2 regions of the Companilactobacillus heilongjiangensis genome follow, and region 2 is predicted to be linked to the other one. Evidence: riboswitches for the same ligand, from Rfam matches in the RefSeq annotation. Region 2 holds a riboswitch; the other holds the start of a gene.

Region 1 (4,040 bases), 160 kb from region 2:
TCATCACCCATAGCTTGAATCATTTGATCGATTGATTTAGTTGCATCCCAAACATCATCGGTACAAGCGTTAGAACATTGAAAGAAGCGGTGATCTCCCTGAATTTCAGAAACTGTAGTCTCGTCAAATTCTTTTATAAATTGTGTATCCTGATTAGTAGTTACAATATCAAAATCTTTATCTTGTAAAATTGCTGCTAGATCTTGATACGGTTGTCTGATTTGGGCGTTCAAAGTTGTATGTAAAAATGTTGCTAAATATCCCCAGTAAGTTTCACGATTAGGGAAGGGATATTGCATACCAGCGAAAGCACCTTTAAAACCATATTTCTCTGAAAACTTTCCGAAAGTTTCATAAAATGATGGCGTATCAGTGTAATAGAAATCACCACCGCCAGCAGCTGATAATCCTGATGCACCGCCGATTACAACATATTCTGCATCGTTAAGCATTTTGCTAAATTGCTCAATTTGTGTTTCATATTTTTCAGGTTGTTTAGTGCTTAATTTTATTGGCGTCTTTCCTTGCGCATAGGTGGAATAGTTACTTTGAAAACTTTGTTGTGCTTGTAAAACTAGTCGTTCATAAAAAGTCATGAAGATTTCCTCCAAAAAGTTGTTTATTAATTAAATTCTTGACACGGTGTAACGAAATTAATAAAGTTTATTTTAACTAATGGGAAATAAAAGTTAAGAACAGTTATTATAAAATTGTATTTTTTTGAACATAACTGGGAAAGTGTAATGGAGTTTAAAATGACAAATATAAACAGAAAAATTGATCGTAGAACCTTGTATACCGTACAAATAGTGAAGGATTCAATTTTGAAATTAGTTGAAGAGAATGGATATTCAAAAATAACTGTAGCAAAGTTATGTCGAAGAGCCGATATTACACGAACGACCTTTTACTTGCATTTTGACAATATAACCGCAGTGTTAAATGAGGTATTAGAGGATGCACTTGATTTTCAGTTAGTTTCTGAAAATGGACCATTTAACGATGAGTCATTTATTCCAGCATGTCAAAGAGTTGCTAAGTCAAGTAAATATCAGGCTTTGTTCATGGACTCTAATTTGACCGAATATATTATCGGTCGAATTTATTCACATGAAAAGGACAGAATGATTCCAGATAATATGAAGAAGACTAATCTCAATCAAAAAGATGCTGATTTGATGTTTCAATACACTTTACGCGGTTCATTTTACGTAAATTATCAACATCATTGGCAAAGAACAGCCGACTGGAAACACGATGTAAAATTAATGAATTATTTTGTGGAAAGTGGTTATAAAGCCTTTCATGAACGTTAAATCTACGGACTTTGGTCCACTAGGTACCACTAGTTTATTTTTTGATTATGGAATTGAAATAATTTTTAAAAACAAAAGATTCAGAATATACTCTATATCCTGTAATTTTATTCATTAACGGCAAAATAATACTCAAAGTTGTTTAATATTAATCCAAAAACGAATAATGAACTAGCCGGAAAGAGCAAGAAATCAGGTCGCTGTGCAGGTGGCGTTAGCACTTTAGTGCTTACACCACGGAACGACTTTTGAAACTCGTGATTTGTGCGAGGTTCAAAATCGAGACAAAAGACCTCGGCTTTTGTCGGTTCCCATAGCGACCTGATTTCTTGCTCTTGGAGGTGGCATATTTAAATAACTCGCATTGCAATTATATTTTTACTATGATAATATCGCTTTTGAAAACTGAATAATGATTTCTTCGGGGCAGGGTGTAATTCCCGACCGACGGTAACAACTAAAAGTTGAAGTCCGTGACCCGCGTTTTGCGGTGGATCCAGTGTGAGTCTGGAACCGACAGTATAGTCTGGATGGGAGAAGAAAAATAAGATTTTTTCGTACTCAGTACGTTTATTTAAGATTGTCTTCGAAAGAAGTCTTATTTGGCTTAATAAAAATAATGGGGCCCCGCATTTTTGCGGGACCTTTTTTTTGGGGTGAATAAGATTGACAGATCAGCAGTATTTAGAAATAGCAATAAACCAAGCAAAAAAAGGATTGGGCCAGACTTGGCAAAATCCTTTAGTTGGTGCGGTTATTGTTAAAAATGGTCAGATTTTAGCGAAAGGTTATCACCATCGTTTTGGTGAGAATCATGCTGAAATTGATGCCATTAGTCATTTAAAAAATGAGAAAGAGGGCACTGGAGCGACGATTTATGTGACCTTAGAACCTTGTAGCCATCAAGGAAAGACACCACCATGCGTCAATAAAATAATTGAACTGGGATTTAAGCGCGTAGTTATTGGCCAAATTGATCCTAATCCACTGGTTGCGGGAAAAAGTGTTGAACGTCTGAAACAGCATAATATTCAAGTAACTAATTTGGATAATAGTGAGTCACTGAATCTAGCTTATAATTTTTATTTTCAAAATCAGCGGCCACTCATTACTTTGAAGTATGCCATGTCATTGGATGGAAAAATCAATCAAAAAGATGGCTATCGTACTATGTTAACTGGCAAGGATACTTTTCAAGATACTCAAAAATTACGACAGATGAACCAAGCCATCTTGATTGGCGAAAACACTTTGAAAGTTGATGATCCTAAATTAACAATACGGTCGAATCCAGCATTTCCACCTTTTAGGATTGTATTGATTCATAATGCTCAAAAATTAGATTTACAACAAGCCATTTTTCAGTCAAAGGGTCCCATCTATATTTTGACTAATCACAAAAATGAACAAGTTTTACCAGAAAACATTCACGTTTTAGTTGATGAAGTTTGGACGCCACGAAAAATTATTGATTTTTTGACCCAACAAGGAATTCAATCTTTGTTGATTGAAGGCGGCAGTCATATTCATGCCAACTTTGTTAAAAGTAATTTAGTCGATAATTTAATTGTCTATATTGCACCGAAGTTGATTGGGGGAACTGGGTTACCAAGTATTTGGGGACCAGGAATTTCCGAGATGATGAATTTCGAGCTCAAACAAATTACTCCATTAGGATCAGATATAAAAATTTCCGCAAAGAGGGTGTATTGATGTTTACAGGGATCGTCAAAGGACAAGGAAAAATCGTGCAACTGCAAGATAATCATGGAACTGAACAAATTAGAATTGCATCATCATTGATTGACCCTGAGAATTTTGCAATTGGTGAAAGTATTTCGATCAACGGAGTATGTTTAACGATTACTAAATTTCAAAATAACGACTTCTGGGTTGATGCCATGCCAGAAACTTTAAAGAGAACTACTTTCGATGAGCTGCAATTGAACAGTTTAGTTAACTTAGAACCGACTTTACAAGTGACGGAACGCTTGAATGGCCATTTTCTCTTAGGACACGTGGATACGACAGCTGTAGTAACTAAAATTGAAGAACAGTCGAGTTCCAAGGTATTTACTTTTAAAATAGATTCTAGCCAAATGCCATTTATTGTCGAAAAAGGTTCCATTGGAATAGACGGTGTCAGCTTAACGGTTGTTTCTGTTGGATCAGACTGGTTTCAAGTAGCCTTGATTCCTTACACATTAAAGGAAACAATCTTAGGACAATTGAAATCCGGAGAAAAAGTAAATATTGAGACTGATATCTTAGGTAAATATGTCGTGAAAATGAATAATGAGGTAGTTGACTATGAGTAAAGATGAGTATATTCAAAGAGTTGAGTCAGCAATCAAAGCTTTAAAACAAGGACAATTAGTAGTTGTCGCTGATGCCGTTGATCGCGAAGGTGAAGGAGATATGGTTGGGTTGGCTGACTTTGCGACACCTTATACAGTTAATCAAATGATCAGTCAGGCTAAAGGATTGTTGTGTGTTCCGATGAGTCAACAAGTAGCACAAAGATTGTCTCTGGAACCAATGATTTCCCACGGGACAGATGCCTTTGGAACGGCCTTCACGGTTAGTTTGGATGCTAAAACAACTATGACAGGAATCTCAGCTTATGACCGTGCCGATACGATCAAGACTTTAGCTGACCCGACAAGTAATTGGGACAGATTTTATCATCCAGGGCATATTTTTCCACTCATTGCGAAAGATGGC
Region 2 (4,040 bases):
TAACTATCTCGGTTACTCGTTCAACAACTTGTTCGATGGTCATATCTGAAGTATCAACTTCAATGGCATCGCTAGCTTTCTTCAATGGTGAAATCTCACGATGTGAATCCTTATAATCTCTTGCAGCAATCTCATCTTGCAATTCTTTTAAAGGCGTATCGATACCACGTTCAATATTTTCTTTAAAACGTCTTTGTGCTCGAACTTCGACACTAGCAATTAAAAAGATTTTTACTTCGGCGTGTGGCAAGACTGTTGTCCCAATGTCACGACCATCCATGACAATATCAATATCATTTGCCAAATCTCTTTGCATTTCAACTAATTCAGTTCTAACTTCTTTGATTGCAGAAACTTGGGAGACATTATTCGTGATCTCCTCAGTTCTAATTGCATCAGAAACATCTTCATCATCTAAAAGGACGTGTTGACCGTCTGCTTTATTCAGAAAATGAATTTTATGCTCTGACATTAATTTTAAAATATTGAGAGTATCACCATAACCCACATTATGCTTTTTTGCAAGCAATGTTACTGTGCGATACATTGCGCCAGTGTCACAATAAACAAAATTTAAATTCTTAGCAATCAATTTGGCAATCGTACTTTTGCCAGCAGAAGCTGGACCATCTATAGCAATTTGCATTAATTTCTCTCCTTAATAAAAGGGCCCAGACAAAATTGTCAGAGACCCTACACTTAAACTAAAATTATTTAACTCTTAGTGATGTACCAGGTGTTAATGTACCAACATTACCATTCATACTCTTCAATTGAGCTGTTGTTAGGTTGTTGTTGTATGCAATTCTAAACCAGTTATCACCGGCTTTAACAGTGTAATATGAAGCAGCACCGCTGTTGTCAGTTGATGTATTTGAAGAATTGTTGTTGTTTGTACTATCTGAAGCTTGTTGGTTATTTTGTGATTGTTGTGAATTATCAGTCGTTGATGTTTGACTGTTGTTAGTACTGTCAGAAGCAGTGCTATCTGAAGCATTACTATTACTGTCAGCGTTTGAAGAACTGTTGTTAGTATCTTTGTTGCTATTAGATGAAGCAGTTGTAGTAGATTTCTTAGCTTCTGCAGCCTTTTTGGCAGCTGCGGCTTTTTTAGCATCTTCTTCAGCTTTCTTCTTCTTAGCAGCGGCTTTCTTAGCTGCAGCCTTCTTTTTAGCGGCAGCTTTTTCTTTAGTAGCCTTATCCTTGTTCTCAACTGACTTAGTCGATTGAGTACTATCTAGATCACTGCTACCACTACCTTTAACCGCATTGATCACAACTGGTGTGAACATGATTACGATTAAAGCAATCACCAAAGTAACAACTAATGTATGATTACCACGTTGCTTCTCTTTCGAAACGGCACGAGAAACATGTCCATCATCGTCGGTATCAGAATCAAAACTCTTTTCCCAAGGCTTGACATCTTTTTCGTCAGCTTCAGGTTCGGCATTTGAATCAGCTGGTTGCTCTGGTTGAGCTTTGGCTGAATCCTTAGCCTCTTCAGTTTTTTCTGATGACGTTGACATGACTGGTGGTACAGGTACAAAATTAGTATCTTTTGCATTATCAGGCTCAATGTCCTGTTTTGCTTCACTTAAATGATCATTGCTTTCTTCAGATTGAAGATGATCTTCTGCAATTGGACTTTCCTCGTGAGCATTTTCAGCTGCACTTGGTTGTTGTTCAGAAGACTCATCATTAGAAGTTTGAGCATCGGAAACAGTATCACTTGTTGGTGTGTCGCCATCACCTTTAATTAGATGATATTTTTTCAAATCCTCAAGACTGACAGATCCTTCTAGTCCTTCAGTGGATTTAGGAACACGTGAATCGCCAGACATATTGTTTTTATCATTATCGGCCATTAAAAACCAACCTCCTAATTTCTATCCCTTAAAGCATATCATAAAAGTTTAAAATTTTTCTTTAAAGATTTATAAAATTTCTCTATTTAATAGCAAAATGTCCTTTAATTCGTGGATAAACGATCATAACGGCCGCTGAAATGATCAAAGCTTTAACAATATTGAATGGAATTACTCCTGTTGCTACATATTGAGCCAAACTCATATTCAATTTCATTCCGACAACGTTCATATACAATGGCATGATTACTACGTAATTTAAAATTGACATAATAACCGTCATTGAAACTGTTCCGGCGATAATAGCTGATGTGCGGTGATCCTTCTTCCAAAAATAATTAAATGGAATCAACATTGCGACTGAGCCAACAAAGGCTGCCCCACTACCAATCAAACCTGCAACACCACTACCAGTAACGATAACGTGAACCATTGACTTGATTAAAGCAATCATAATTCCACCGACAGGTCCATATGCGAAGGTTCCAATCAAAGTGACGACATCACTCAGATCAACCTTCAAAAACGGCATCCAAATCAAAATTGGAAATTCGAAAAACATCAAGATAGTCCCCAATGCTGCAAAAACTGATACCCCAATAACTGCTTGAAATTTGTACGTACTCTTTCCCATTAAAATCAACCTTCCTCAATTGATTTCCAAAGAAAAAAGGCCTGTTTTGGGCACACCAAAACAGACCTTAATCATCTGTTTTCTTCCATCTAGACTTTAACTATCGGTATTGGAATCTAACCAATTCGGCCAACTTTCGTTGGGTCGCGGACTATAACCGCCGGTCGGGAATCACACCCTGCCCTGAAAACCAATTTATTAAATTTTATACTCTTAATATAGCAGATTTCGACTAAAATACAACTAAACTTTGCTTATGGATTGTATAACCTATTTGCATACGGGGGTGCCGCCATCGGTTGTTAGAAAATTTTACCTGCTATGAGGACCGGGCCGAGCCAAGGTCTCGTCCCTCGCTTTGAAGCCTTGCCACGGTTCGGCAAGTCTCCAAAGTCGCCCTGTGGTGTAAAGGCTAAAGCCTTAACGCCACCTCCACAGCAGGTAAATTTTCTAACAACCGATGGCTAATGTATTTTTTAAAACTGATTTAATTAAATAGGCTGCATTCCTGAATACTTCGGAATACAGCCCATTTAGATAATAAAAATTTATTTAACGTCGAAGATTTGATATTACTATTATCTCAACTAATTTAAAACACCGTACAGTTACCAATCCTAATAAAAAACAAACTAGTTGGAAGAGCTGAGAGTATTCATCAGCAGCGAAAGTGGCGTTATGGCTTTAGCCATTACACCACCGGGCGTGTTGGAGACTTACCGGTCTGTGGTAAGGCTTCAACCGAGGTTCGAGACCGTTCTTTGGCTCGGACCGTTCCGCGCAACAGATGAATGCTCTCAGCTCTGGAAACGGCTATTATCTTTCTTCCTTCTTTAATTCAGCAACTTCTTGACGTGTCAAATCACGATATTTACCTGATACTAATCCTTCTAGTGTCAAGAATGAGTAACTTTCACGTGATAGCTTTTCAACTTTGTGGCCAACTGCATCAAACATGTTCTTAACTTGGTGGTTATGACCTTCGTGAATTGTAATTCTAACGATCGAAGAGTTTCTCTTACTATCTTTAGACATTACTTTGACTCTTGATTTTGATGTTGTATAGCCCTTTAACTTGATACCTTTTTCCAACTTTTTAAGATCTTCTGTTGCTAAGAATCCTTCAATTTTAGCAATATAAGTCTTTTCAACGTGGTAACGAGGGTGCATCAAGTGGTTGGCAAATTCACCGTCATTTGTTAGTAATAACAAGCCAGAGGTATCGTAATCCAAACGACCGATTGGGTAAACTCGTTCTTGAACGTCTGCATCTAGTAAGTCAGTTACTACTTTACGGTCTTTGTCATCTTTAACGGCTGTGATCACACCACGGGGCTTGTACATTAAGATGTAACGTTTCTTTTCTTCTTGTAAAGGCATCCCGTCAACTTCAATTTTATCGCGATCATCAACTTTGACACCCATTTCAGTCACGACTTTGTTGTTAACTTTAACGTGACCAGAAGCAATCATTTCTTCTGATTTACGACGTGAGGCAACTCCGGCTTCAGCCATAAATTTTTGTAATCTAATTTTCT

Evidence for each region. Region 2 has a riboswitch for FMN ahead of JP39_RS05420 (ECF transporter S component). Riboswitches for the same ligand answer to the same signal wherever they lie in the genome.
Region 1: linked by a shared signal. The riboswitch ahead of ribD (bifunctional diaminohydroxyphosphoribosylaminopyrimidine deaminase/5-amino-6-(5-phosphoribosylamino)uracil reductase RibD) and the one ahead of JP39_RS05420 (ECF transporter S component) in region 2 are both predicted to bind FMN.

The regions. Positions count from the first base shown of each region.
Region 1 covers NZ_CP012559.1:1,342,876-1,346,915, reverse strand. Annotated here, with positions in the region: gene JP39_RS06130 (SIR2 family NAD-dependent protein deacylase) at 1-596, opposite strand, end outside; gene JP39_RS06125 (TetR/AcrR family transcriptional regulator) at 756-1,316, shown strand; FMN riboswitch at 1,730-1,862, shown strand; gene ribD (bifunctional diaminohydroxyphosphoribosylaminopyrimidine deaminase/5-amino-6-(5-phosphoribosylamino)uracil reductase RibD) at 1,983-3,029, shown strand; gene JP39_RS06115 (riboflavin synthase) at 3,029-3,634, shown strand; gene ribA (GTP cyclohydrolase II) at 3,627-4,040, shown strand, end outside.
Region 2 covers NZ_CP012559.1:1,181,042-1,185,081, reverse strand. Annotated here, with positions in the region: gene cmk ((d)CMP kinase) at 1-646, opposite strand, end outside; gene JP39_RS05425 (LysM peptidoglycan-binding domain-containing protein) at 711-1,868, opposite strand; gene JP39_RS05420 (ECF transporter S component) at 1,951-2,502, opposite strand; FMN riboswitch at 2,576-2,697, opposite strand; gene JP39_RS05415 (pseudouridine synthase) at 3,319-4,040, opposite strand, start outside; gene scpB (SMC-Scp complex subunit ScpB) at 4,031-4,040, opposite strand, start outside.